3 regions of the Paenibacillus sp. MT86 genome follow, and region 3 is predicted to be linked to each of the others. Evidence: a T-box and tRNA genes for the amino acid it is inferred to sense, from the RefSeq annotation. Region 3 holds a T-box; the other regions hold tRNA genes.

Region 1 (4,173 bases), 3.3 Mb from region 3:
GGAAGAACTAAAATGAGATTTGTAAAATCATTATTGGTATTCTCACTCTTGGCTATCTTGATTGTTTTTCCAACAAACGTATTTGCGGAAGGTCAGATTACAGTATCGATTGATGACAGAAATCTGACCTTTAATAAGCCGCCAGTGATTGAAAATGGAACTACACTTGTCCCTTTTAGAGCAATATTTGAAGGTTTGGGTTTGAGCGTTGGTTGGAATCCTAAGACGAACACTGTTACAGGACAAAAAGATGGACTAAATATTCAGTTAAAGATTGGTGATAAAAAGTCAACTGTAAATGGAAAAACCATCACATTATCTGTTGCGCCTAAAATAGTTGAGGGAACTGTGTTTGTACCTCTACGATTTGTTACAGAAGCAGGTGGAGCGAAATTAAATGGAATTGACCCAAATATGCATATTGATATTCTTTCGAGTTTATCAGTTCAACTTTATGATGCTATAGGCAACGGGGATTTAGTGAAGTTGAGAGAAGTTCTTGATAAAGGTGCTAATCCAAATGTGAAATGGTTCTCAGGTGTAGTTCCTTTAAGTAGTGCAATTTTTGGTGAAAATATTGGGGCTGTAGAACTTCTGATTTCAAAAGGCGCAGATGTTAAGAATCATCAGGGACTGCTCTCTAGTGCAGTTTATGTGGGGAATCTTGACATAGTAAAGTTATTAGTTGATGCTGGTGCTAATCCTCATTGTAGTGTTGGTGGCTCAACTGCATTAAGTTATGCAAAATATGAAAATCAAACTGATATTGTAACTTACTTTGAATCAATTCCGATAGTTCAAACATGCAATAGTTCTAACTTTGTTCCGACCCAAGATAAAAATTTCAATCTATCATGGGGGATGAGTGAATCACAACTCAAAGCAACTAGGAGCGATAAACCTGCTTTAACAAATAAATTAGATAACGGTAATAATCAACTCATTTACACTCATAAATTTGATTTAGGTGAAAAAGGAAAAGTTCGTTATACTTTTGATTCAAATGGATTGAGTGAGGTTTTGTTTTTAACAGATAGTACTTCTGACTTCGATATACCATATGGCGTGTTTGCAGGTCAAATTATAGATTTAAGTGATGTATACAACAATGGTGAAATGCCGAGCAGTACTACTTGGAAGGTAGATAGCATCACAATTAACGCCTACAAACAGGTCTATGGTAATGATAAAAAGGGAATGAACGAAATGGCTATTAGGTCAAAGGAGTTGACTCTAAATGCCACATTTGAAAGTGCTGACAGCAACATCTTATTGTCCATGTATAACAGTGGTACGTTCGATAAACCAAGTTATGTTACAAGTGTAAGATATGTAAAGAAGTGATAAGTCAGTCCCTTTAATGTTAAGAACTATCCTAACTCATTAATTATGACTTAGGGTGGTTCTTTTTATGTATATAGTTCAGTAACACACTATCTTCATAATTTTCCGTGACCACTTTACATAGTATGAGAGCCACTATATAATTTAGACAAGTGTTCTGAAAAGTAAGTGGTCAACCTTAAATAAAACCTTATAAATCAATGCGGTAGTGGTGGAATGGCAGACACGCTATCTTGAGGGGGTAGTGGGTGTATACCCGTGGAGGTTCGAGTCCTCTCTACCGCATACTTCATAAAGAAGCTGTTTATCAAGTGGAATTCCCTTTGATAAGCGGCTTTTTTTGTTATGTTCTTCGCGTGCCGGGATCATGCTGCAGCTATGGTGAAATGCCTTATTTATCGTTTCAAATTGCCCTGAAAGTTTAAAGAGTACATGTAGAGACATAATAGGGCATGAAGGAGATGAACGAGCATGAAACCATTATACACAGCAGATGTTAAAGTCGTCGGAGGGCGGGAAGGCTCCGTTGAATCTACCGATGGCGTTCTCAACCACAAATTAAGCATGCCGAAAGAGCTCGGAGGTCCGGGCGGAGCCGGAACCAATCCGGAGCAGCTGTTCGCGGCCGGTTATGGCGCCTGCTATGAAAGCGCCCTGGCCAACATCGCCCGCAAGGAGGGCGTCGAGCTGAAGGATGTCGTGATCCACTCCCAGGTGTCGATCGGAAAAGACGAAGGCGCTGACGGCTTTAAGCTGGCCGTGAAGCTGAAGATCGAAATGCCCGGCATCGAACGAAGCCAGGCGGAGGATCTCGCGAAGAAAGCGCACGCGTTTTGCCCGTATTCCAAAGCAACCCGGGGCAACATCGACGTGGAGTTAAGCGTAAGCTGACGATGGAGGATTCGGATGGCTCTCTAAAATGGGGGTCATCCTTTTTTGTCGGCTAAAGTCGCTCGATATGAAACTTTTTACATGATACGCCGTACTTCAGTTAAAGCTATGCATTGAAAGGGGCGCTTGGAATGCGAATAGAACAAATGATAGAGGAACGGTTTGTATGCAGCAAATGCGGAGGGAACCACTGCCAGACGAAAGAGGTCTCGATGTCCGGGGCAGGCTTGAGCAAAATGTTTGATATTCAGCACAATCATTTCCTATTTGTTTCCTGCACGAACTGCGGATATGTGGAAGTCTTCAACCCGGATATATTGGAAGGTAAAAAGAGGGGGCAGCTGGGCTCGATCCTGGATGTGTTCTTCGGTTGACATCACCCCTAAAATTCTTTAATATGACTAAGTACCAGAAAGTACAAACCAGTCATAAGGAATTTAAATAAAATAAACGGGTGATGAACATGCCATACAGACCGCAGATTGCAAATGTGACCACAGCTGGAAGCAATGAAAAGGAAGGGCTTTACGAATTCATTATCCACACGGCTGACGGAACGGATATTCGCGTATTCTATAACCGCTTCCCGGAATGGAAACTGACTGCGCTTAGCCGACTTGGGAAAGTACCTTGCCCGGTTTGTCGTAAGGATTTCATATGCAAATGCATGGAGAAATTCTCGAACGAATTCGACCAGCAGATGAGAGACGGCGAGTGGCTGAACAAAGCTGCTGAGTAATAAACCAATAAGCGTACTTGATCAAGCGTAGGAGAGGGCTCCTGCGTTTTTTCTTTTTTTATGGCGTGAAGGGAGCGAAGAAAATATGAAGGATCGTGCAACCGAAAATCATGAGGAATATGCAATTGTGCTGATTGATGGCGTGTGCCATATGTGCCAGGGGCTGACCCAATTCATTATCAAGCGAGATCCCGCGGGTGCTTTCCGGTTCGCTTCGCTGCAATCCGAGATCGGTCAGGAGCTGTTGAGGCAGGTAGGGCTCGATGGAGATTCGCCGGAGACGATGGTGCTGATTGAACAGGGGAGATATTACACCAGATCGACGGGAGCTCTTCGGATTGCGCGGCGTCTTCGTTTTCCTTGGCCGCTGTCGTATGTCCTGATCCTGATACCCCCTTTCTTACGGAACCTGGTGTACCGCTGGGTGGCGAAGAACCGTTACCGGTGGTTCGGGCAATCCAGTGAGTGCATGGTGCCGACGCCGGACATTCGGCGCCGGTTTTTATCCTGATTCCGCTTGTTTTAATGATGATGCTCTGCCGTGCCTTCTTGGAATGTCGGAGTTCCCGCCTCCAGGTAGGCAAGCTCGGCCTCGGACAGTTTGCCGACGGCGAACGGTTTCTGGGGAATGATGATGGAGCCGTTGTTGCCGCTGTGCAGCTTGATGAAATACAGCCCCTCTTTATCGAAGGTTTTGGTCACCGTATACACGCCATCTCCCACCTCGACCGCATCCGTCATGGGATCCCGAAGGGAACCGTCATGACTCCACAGCTCGTAGTGGACAAAATCCGCACCGGGCACTCTTTTGCCGTCTTGGGTAAGGATAATCTCGATGGTCTCCGGCTGTTGGACGGATAATACATCCGGAATGTTCACCTCGGCCATCAGCGGAATTTCTTTTACATACCGGTCGGCTGCCTCGGGACTGGCCGAACAAGCGCTCAGCAGCAGAACCGATAGCAGTACGGTTATAATAATACGGCCTTTCACGATCATGAAACCGCCACCCCTTATTTTTGATTAAGTCCTAAGCGAATCAGGCGTTCAGGAAAGCCTTGATCGCCGGTATCTTCCGCACGATGACAGAATCGATGATCCACACGATGATGAGAGACAAGCCCACAAGCGGGAACAGAATCCCCAAAGAGATAAGCACCAGCAGGAACAGCCTCATGTTCTTGGCGCCCGTCTCGGGC
Region 2 (4,173 bases), 3.0 Mb from region 3:
AAGGATGTGGAGAGCAAAGTGCAGGAGCTGTCGCAGGAAATCGAAAGCGTAAGGTACACCTCAGGCAATGTCGAAGCCATAGCGAAATCGATGCAGCAGCTGGTAGGTCAATTCAAACTCACCGATGCCCGCATCCGATAATATAGCGCAACATATAAACAGCCTTCCAAGCATGAGACTCGGAATCACCGGGACTCTTGCGCTGAAGGCCGTTCGTTTTATATTCATACCCGGTCTCGGCTGATCTTAACGTTTGGACCTTCCACCGGTATCGTCACTCGATGCCGGACCTGTTTCTGTGCTCAAGGAAGATCTAATACGAGCGCAGCGGATCAGGCCGCCAGCTTGAGTGCTCCCTGACGAGATCGCTGATCCCGACGAACTCCACCTTTTTTTGCAGTTCCGGGATCGTGCCTTTCAGCGCCTCTGCCGTCCGGATTCCATATACGCCAACATGGCCGATTGCAATGCAGGAAGTTCTCTCTTCCGCATGCTGCGCCGCGGTCTGCAGCTGCTTGCTCACATGCTGAACGGTATGAACGTCATCCAGGAAGATATCGTTGGCGATGGACGGCATTCCCTTCTTCGCTGCCAGTTTGCCGACCACGCTGTAGTAATTCGTTTTGCTGTCGACGAAGAACAGCCCCCTCTCCCTACAAACGTCGAGCACGATGGACATGACCCGTTCATCCCCGGTAACCTTGGAGCCCATGTGATTATTAATCCCAACGGCATAAGGAACCGAATCGATTGCCTCCTCCATGCGTTTACGAATTTCCTCATCGGTGAGCGAACTTAAGATAGCACCCGGTCCAAGCCAGGAAGACCGGCCCTGCTTAGGCTCCATGGGCATATGAATAATGACGTCATGCCCTTGCTGGTGCGCGGCCTCGGCATCTTTCTTGCTCGTCGGCAAAAACGGCATCACGGCCACCGTGATTTTGACAGGCAGATTGAGCATTTCCTCGGTCCCTTTCTGATCATTGCCAAAATCATCGATAATGACGGCCAGCTTATTCGGCTTCTTTTCCTGGCCGGATCTGCTGTGATCGGATTCTTCGTGCATTTTTCGAGTATCATGGTTGAACGAATCAGGAGCATTGACCACCCCCGCCCCGTACCCGATCTGTGCTCCGTTCGAGATCCCCCATACCAAACACAGCAAGATAATCGATTGTCTATATCTTTTCCGCATTGTTACGCCCCTTTCCACTCATCATCATGATAGCCTTACCTAACCGTATTGTTTGAGAAAAGCTATTCAAATATGTAATTACAGGCATAAATGTTAATCAGGAATCCTCCGCTTCCGCAATCACCTGCAGCGCATTTCCGACGGATTGCAGAAGATTGCCGGCCACCGTAAGATCGTTGGCTCTCCTATTCGTTTCGTGCCGCGGAGGTCAGCGGTAATTTCGGGCTGTGCCGCATTGGCTATCGATTGCATCGAACAGTCCCATAGAATTCCAAAGCAAAAAAGCTCGTAAACTGCAAGAACAGTTTACGAGCTTTCTCATTAAGATGCGGTCGAGAGGACTCGAACCTCCACGGGGGTAAGCCCACACGGACCTGAACCGTGCGCGTCTGCCAATTCCGCCACGACCGCATGTATGTTGTCCACCTTCGAGCCAAGCTCTTATCAGCGGCGACAAGATATATAATATCACGCTAAATAAATCGAGTCAACACTTTTTTTGAACTTGATTAAAAACCTTGTTTTCGGTTAAAATAAGAACATAAGTTCTCATTCAATATCCATTTTCTATATAAAGGCGGTGATGTTGATGGCCATTCAGGCTGTTACAACGGAAGAACGGGCGTTGATCAAGAGTTACCTGCTGCTGATGTTCATTCATAAGGTGTTTGAACGGGATTGCCGGATCATTCAGGAGAGCGGGGTATTCAAAACCCCTCAATTGTACGTAGAGGTTGTAGGAAACGGCGCCAAACGTGCTGCAGTGCTTCTTCGCGAGGTGAAGCAGGAATTCACCAAGCGGGCGATCAAGGTATATGACATCGGGCAAAGCAAGGACGGGATTCAGGCACGATATGCTTGCCGGGGGTACATTGGGTCGATGAACATTCTATGGCCATCCTTCCGTGAGGAGATGATGGATCGCATGCGAGCGTATCTCGGACTGGTTCCGCCTGAGAGCGATTCCTCCGAGCAAGCCCATCCTCCTGCCGCTGCTTTCGCGCGCTAACATCGCCGTTCCTTAAACGAAAGAATAACCGCCTCCCCGGCTGTACAAGCGCTGTGGGGGGCGGTTATTTTCTATCACAGATCAATGAAGGTTATGCTGCACGCGGGTCAGTCCCTGCGAGAGAGCATGTCCCGCGCTGGCGGCAGACGCCACGGCTACGGCCTCCATGATCTGAGCATCCGAGGCTCCCTTGGCACGGGCTTCCTCCATATGGTAGAAGGTACACAGCTCATTGTTGGCAAACAATCCGATCCCAAGCGCGATCAGCTGCTTCGTTCTCGCATCCAGCTCGCCATCCTGAAAGCAAACGCCGGTGAACTGATGATACGCTTCTGCCATGTCCGGCATGCTCTGCTTCAAATTCTGAATTTCATTCTTGTATGCCGAGACCTTGTCATTGGACATTTCCATAACCAAAAGCACCTCTTCCCGAAAAAATAGTTCCGAGGTTAAGTTGTCCGACGAATTCGAGATCTATGCTTATTCTTCGACCGGGCTGACTCTTGGCTCTTTTTTGAGCTGGTAGCTGTAGCGCCGATCCAGTTTAACGACCCGCCGGTTTCTGCGGCGGATGATAACCTGCTCCGGGTCCCAGGCTACGACGAACCCTATAATATCATTGGTCTCCAGCCCATCCCGCACAACCCGGACCAGTTCGCCGGAGATCCGCAGCTCATCGAGTCTTTCATCGCTGATCATCGCCATGCCTCCTTCATCACTTACTGTGCAAAAAAAGACCTAAATGAAATCATTTAGGTCTTTTGAATGCGTTGCGATATCGACAAACATCCCGATTAAGAGATGTTCTATATACCCATTAACGCTGAGCCGGCTCGATGCTGTCATTCTTCTCGTACCAATAATCCAGCACGGTGGAAGACATGACGCGCTTCTCGATATATTCGACCTGCTGAGGCGTAAACTGTTCCTTCCATTCGAAGGAAACCTCCTCGCACAATCCGGCAATCGTCAGCAGTTCTGACCAGGCAACATAGCGTTTGTACCAGAAGAACTGAGGATGTTCAATCATATAGGGATATAGATCATCAAACTCCGTATGTTTACAATCCAAAGCACGTTCAAAATGTACCTTCGCTTCATTCAGCTTCTCAATCAAAAACGGCTCGGTTACAGGTTGTTTCCCCATGTTGCTGCCTCCTCTCTCTTGCCTACCTCTTTATTATAAGCGAAAATCACGGAGGCGAAAAGATTTAGTTGAGATTTTAGGCGGAAATCCCATTATCATTCACTTCAAATTACCATTTTTTCTCTTCGTTTAGACTAGGGTACAACCGTTCATGACCTAAGACCCGGCCCGTGACAATCGGTCCAAGACAAGCCTAAGGAGACCTTAAGTTTTAGCTGAACGAAATCTTCCCACCCTCAAGCGACGATATGGTGACAAGCGATTCCACGTGAACATGCTGTTCGCGCAGCGTTCTCGCCCCGGCTTGGAAACTCTTTTCGATCACAACGCCAAGCCCGATTAATTCCGCCCCGGCCCGATCAATGATTTTGATCAGCCCTCTCGCGGCGTCTCCGTTTGCAATAATGTCATCGATGAAGAGCACTTTATCGCCCTCGCCGATAAACTGGCGCGACACCATGATATCCGTGACAATGCCTTTGGTGAAAGACGGCACCCGCTCGCACAAGGCGTCTGGATCGGCGAGCAGCGTTTTTTTGCGCCGGGCGAATACCATGGGGACTCCCAATTCAAGCGCTGCGGCAAAGGCAACCGATATGCCGGAGGATTCCAGCGTAACGACCTTGGTCACGCCGCTCTCTTTAAATCTCGCCGCAAATTCCCGGCCCATGTCCATAATCAATGCCGGATCAACCTGATGCGTCAGCAGGGCATCCAGCTTCAGCACCTGATCCGACAACACGACGCCTTCTTTAACAATCCGCTCCTTTAACCAATCCATCCCAAAGACCTCCCATGATTCCTTTGTCGTAAAAGTAACAT
Region 3 (4,173 bases):
CCATGTCCCAGGAGCATGCCTTCAAGGCCGGAGAATTGTGCGTGATTGCCCAAAATGAAGCCGTGCGTATTCCCTAAAATCATTTATAATAGAGAAAACCCCGTTACGTTGAGGGTTGGGGGTTAGACGACTCCAAAATCGCTAAAGGGGCGATTCTCTAAATGACCTCATCTGTCGATATGATGCCAGGCTTTGACCGCATGCAGCTTCAAGCGCCGTTCGATCTGACCTACTACAATGAACAGCCGCTGTCGGGAGGGCGGTTTCACTCGCATGCTTTTTATGAAATTTATTATTTCCATGAGGGACGCTGCACGTATTTGATCGGCGATTCCGTGTTCACCCTGAAACCGGGGGATCTGCTCCTGATGAACGGGCTTACGCTGCACTGTCCGAACGTTGAACCCGATTCCAGATATGTCAGGAGCATTTTGCATTTTGATCCGGCCTGGGTCTGCAGGGGGCTTTCGGAGACGGCCAAATCGATATTGCTGGACCCCTTCGAAACGCTGCGGAATCATCGCATGACGCTGACGGGGGAGAACCGGGAAGAATTCGAAGGGATGCTGGCCGATATACACCGCCTGTCGTCCTCCACGGCCGGCTTTCGCCAGGAGCGGATGACCCTTCGAATCCAGGAGATGATGTACGTCATCGCCGATTGGTGCCAGGCCGCCGTGCAGGATCACGACTCGATCTCGGAGAAGGAGCGGCATGTCCAGCATGTCGTCTCGTTTGTCGAGGAAAATTATATGCTGGATTTGACGCTGGAGGGAATCGCCCGCGACATGCATATCACGAAACACTACTTATCCTCCTTATTCAAGGAAGTGACCGGAACGACGGTGTTCAAATATGTGTATCACCGGCGGATCAACCAGGCCAAAATCATGCTTAGGCTCCACCCCCATCTGAGCATAACGGAGATCAGCCAGGCGTCCGGTTTCAAGCATTTGGCCCATTTCAGCCGGATGTTCAAGGCCATGGTCGGGACCACGCCGGAACATTACCGCAGAAGCGGAGAAGAGCTTTCGTTGACTTGACCGCGCTTTTTGGGTATAATAGCCACATTAAAACGGTAATATGAACGCGATGATGAGGATCAATCGTTCCAATTTCGATCATGCAGAGAGCCGGTGTCTGGTGAAAACCGGTTGACGATAGGGATGAACTCGCCTCGGAGCAATGGTGTTAACCCGGCCGTCGGAGGGCTGTATTCCGGCAGAATCGGCCGATGAAGCATCGTCGTCTTATCCGCGATAAGGATGCAAAGGGAGCGAAAGGCAAAGCATGCCTTTGGCTAACTAGGGTGGTACCACGGGAATCAAACCTCTCGTCCCTAGCGATCAACGCTATGGATGATGAGGTTTTTTTGTTTTTTTGGGCAATGGCGCAGGCCTTGCCTCTCGACTGTGAAGGAGGAGCAATGAAGTATGACGGACAATCAACCAACCGGCCACGGCTACCAGCCGCAGGCCATCGAACCGAAGTGGCAGCAATACTGGGATGAGAACAAAACCTTTAAAACGGAAGATTCCTCGTCCAAACCGAAATTTTACGCGCTGGATATGTTTCCGTACCCATCGGGCGCAGGCCTGCACGTAGGTCACCCGGAGGGATACACGGCAACGGACATCGTGTCCCGCTACAAGCGGATGCGCGGATACAACGTGCTTCATCCGATGGGATGGGACGCCTTCGGCCTGCCGGCAGAGCAGTATGCGATGGACACGGGCAAACATCCTCGGGAGTTCACCGTGCAGAATATCGATACGTTCCGCCGCCAGATCAAATCCCTCGGGTTCTCGTATGACTGGGACCGCGAGATCAGCACCACCGATCCGGAATATTACAAATGGACGCAGTGGATCTTTATCCAGCTCTATAAACGCGGCTTGGCCTATGTGGCCGAGGTTCCGGTGAACTGGTGCGAAGCGCTCGGCACCGTGCTGGCGAACGAGGAGGTCATCGACGGCAAGAGCGAACGCGGAGGCCATCCGGTCGTACGCAAGCCGATGCGCCAATGGATCCTGCGCATTACCGAATATGCGGATCGCCTGCTGGAGGATCTGGACGAGCTGGACTGGAGCGAAAGCTTGAAGGATATGCAGCGCAACTGGATCGGCAAATCCACGGGCGCCGAGGTCCGTTTTGACATCGAAGGGTATGATGGTCATCTGGAGGTGTTCACCACTCGTCCGGATACGCTGTTCGGGGCAAGCTACTGCGTCCTGGCACCGGAGCATGACCTCGTGGACAAAATTGCGACAGCCGATCAGCGCGAAGCGGTGAAGGCTTATCAGGATCAGGCAGCACGTAAAAGCGACCTGGAGCGGACGGATCTGGCCAAGGATAAAACCGGCGTATTCACGGGCGCGTATGCCGTCAATCCGGTAAACGGCGCCAAGGTACCGATCTGGATCGCGGATTACGTGCTTGCCGGCTACGGCACCGGTGCCATTATGGCGGTTCCGGGACATGACAGCCGGGACTGGGAGTTTGCGAAGCAATTCGGTCTTCCGATCATTGAAGTCGTTCAAGGCGGAAACGTCGAGGAGGAAGCATATACCGGCACCGGCGCGCACGTGAATTCCGGCTTCCTGAACGGGCTGGATAATGAAGAGGCTATTCAGGCGATGAATGAATGGCTGGAGAAAGAGGGCAAGGGCAAGAAGAAGGTAACCTACCGTCTGCGCGACTGGCTGTTCAGCCGTCAACGCTATTGGGGCGAGCCGATTCCGATTCTGCATCTGGAAGACGGAACGATGAAGACCGTGCCGGAAGATCAGCTTCCATTGCTTCTGCCGGATGTAGACCAGATTAAACCGTCCGGAACCGGCGAATCGCCGCTGGCCAACGTGACGGAGTGGGTGGAGACGGTTGATCCCGAAACGGGCATGAAAGCCCGCCGCGAAACCAATACGATGCCGCAATGGGCCGGCAGCTGCTGGTACTACCTGCGTTACATCGATCCGGATAACCATAACGAACTGTGCTCCAAGGAGAAACAGAAGGAATGGCTGCCTGTTGACCTGTACATCGGCGGCGTGGAGCATGCTGTGCTGCACTTGCTGTATGCGCGCTTCTGGCACAAAGTATTGTATGACCTGGGCGTCGTCGATACGAAGGAGCCTTTCCAGAAGCTGGTCAATCAGGGCATGATCCTGGGGAACAACAATGAGAAAATGAGTAAATCCCGCGGCAACGTCATCAATCCGGACGATATCGTGAACGAGTATGGCGCTGACACGCTGCGCGTATACGAAATGTTCATGGGGCCGCTGGAAGCGACGAAGCCATGGAACACCAACGGCGTTGAAGGAACGCACCGCTTCCTTTCCCGCGTATGGCGTCTGTTCATCGGAGACGACGGTCAATTGAATCCTAAAATCGTGGATGGCGAGGGTACGGACGAATTCAAACGCACGCTGCACAAAACGATTAAGAAAGTGACCGACGACTTTGAGCATCTGCGCTTTAACACAGCGATCAGCCAGTTGATGATATTCATCAACGAGGGGTACAAGAGCGAAGTGCTTCCTCGCAAGGCGATGGAGAACTTCGTCCAACTGCTTTCCCCGCTTGCCCCTCACCTGGCTGAAGAGCTGTGGAGCCGTTTAGGCTACACGGAGAGCGTAACTTACGTGCCATGGCCTGAGTTTGACGAGGCTTGGACCGTAGAGGCAGAAGTCGAGATCGTGGTGCAAGTCAACGGCAAAATCGTGGAACGCGCCAAAATCGCGAAAGACATGGACCAAGAAGCCATGCAACAACATAGCCTCTCCCTTCCAAATGTCAAGCAGGCGCTGGAAGGCAAGAGTATTCGCAAAATCATTGCCGTACCGGGTAAACTGGTCAATATCGTGGCCGGTTAATCGTAAAACCGAAGGCAGCATCCAGTTTGGCCAAATCCTCCTCATACTTGTCGTGTGTGGTTTGGATCAATTGGTAGAACAACCCGTTCAGGTTCGATTCCAGCAGTGCCAGAGCCTGGGCCGTGATGCCTCCGGGAACCGCCACCCGCTTTTGCAGCTCTTCGGGGGAGAAGCCCTCCTCCGTTAGCAGCTTGCCGGTGCCAAGCAGCATTTCGCCGGCTAGTGCATTGAGGGACCTGCGGTCGATTCCGGTCATTTCAACGGCAGCGTCGATCCATTTTTCCATGAATAAACTTAA

The links. A T-box is a leader RNA that pairs with one kind of tRNA and senses whether it is charged. The one in region 3 lies ahead of leuS (leucine--tRNA ligase), so its partner is inferred to be a tRNA-Leu.
Region 1: it encodes a tRNA-Leu, which carries the amino acid that the T-box ahead of leuS (leucine--tRNA ligase) is inferred to sense. The anticodon was not compared.
Region 2: it encodes a tRNA-Leu, which carries the amino acid that the T-box ahead of leuS (leucine--tRNA ligase) is inferred to sense. The anticodon was not compared.

The regions. Positions count from the first base shown of each region.
Region 1 is NZ_CM179499.1:5,771,989-5,776,161, reverse strand. Features, by position in the region: gene AC3RCL_RS26110 (stalk domain-containing protein) at 13-1,344, shown strand; tRNA gene AC3RCL_RS26105 (tRNA-Leu) at 1,547-1,629, shown strand; gene AC3RCL_RS26100 (organic hydroperoxide resistance protein) at 1,816-2,235, shown strand; gene AC3RCL_RS26095 (zinc ribbon domain-containing protein) at 2,367-2,609, shown strand; gene AC3RCL_RS26090 (hypothetical protein) at 2,699-2,974, shown strand; gene AC3RCL_RS26085 (thiol-disulfide oxidoreductase DCC family protein) at 3,060-3,485, shown strand; gene AC3RCL_RS26080 (FixH family protein) at 3,497-3,973, opposite strand; gene AC3RCL_RS26075 (PepSY-associated TM helix domain-containing protein) at 4,014-4,173, opposite strand, start outside.
Region 2 is NZ_CM179499.1:5,010,028-5,014,200, forward strand. Features, by position in the region: gene AC3RCL_RS22520 (methyl-accepting chemotaxis protein) at 1-141, shown strand, start outside; gene AC3RCL_RS22525 (divergent polysaccharide deacetylase family protein) at 314-1,195, opposite strand; tRNA gene AC3RCL_RS22530 (tRNA-Leu) at 1,523-1,606, opposite strand; gene AC3RCL_RS22535 (YhjD family protein) at 1,785-2,204, shown strand; gene AC3RCL_RS22540 (carboxymuconolactone decarboxylase family protein) at 2,286-2,615, opposite strand; gene AC3RCL_RS22545 (hypothetical protein) at 2,685-2,903, opposite strand; gene AC3RCL_RS22550 (hypothetical protein) at 3,022-3,351, opposite strand; gene AC3RCL_RS22555 (xanthine phosphoribosyltransferase) at 3,563-4,132, opposite strand.
Region 3 is NZ_CM179499.1:2,042,276-2,046,448, forward strand. Features, by position in the region: gene AC3RCL_RS08790 (Gfo/Idh/MocA family protein) at 1-77, shown strand, start outside; gene AC3RCL_RS08795 (AraC family transcriptional regulator) at 162-1,043, shown strand; T-box leader at 1,084-1,344, shown strand; gene leuS (leucine--tRNA ligase) at 1,434-3,875, shown strand; gene comER (late competence protein ComER) at 3,856-4,173, opposite strand, start outside.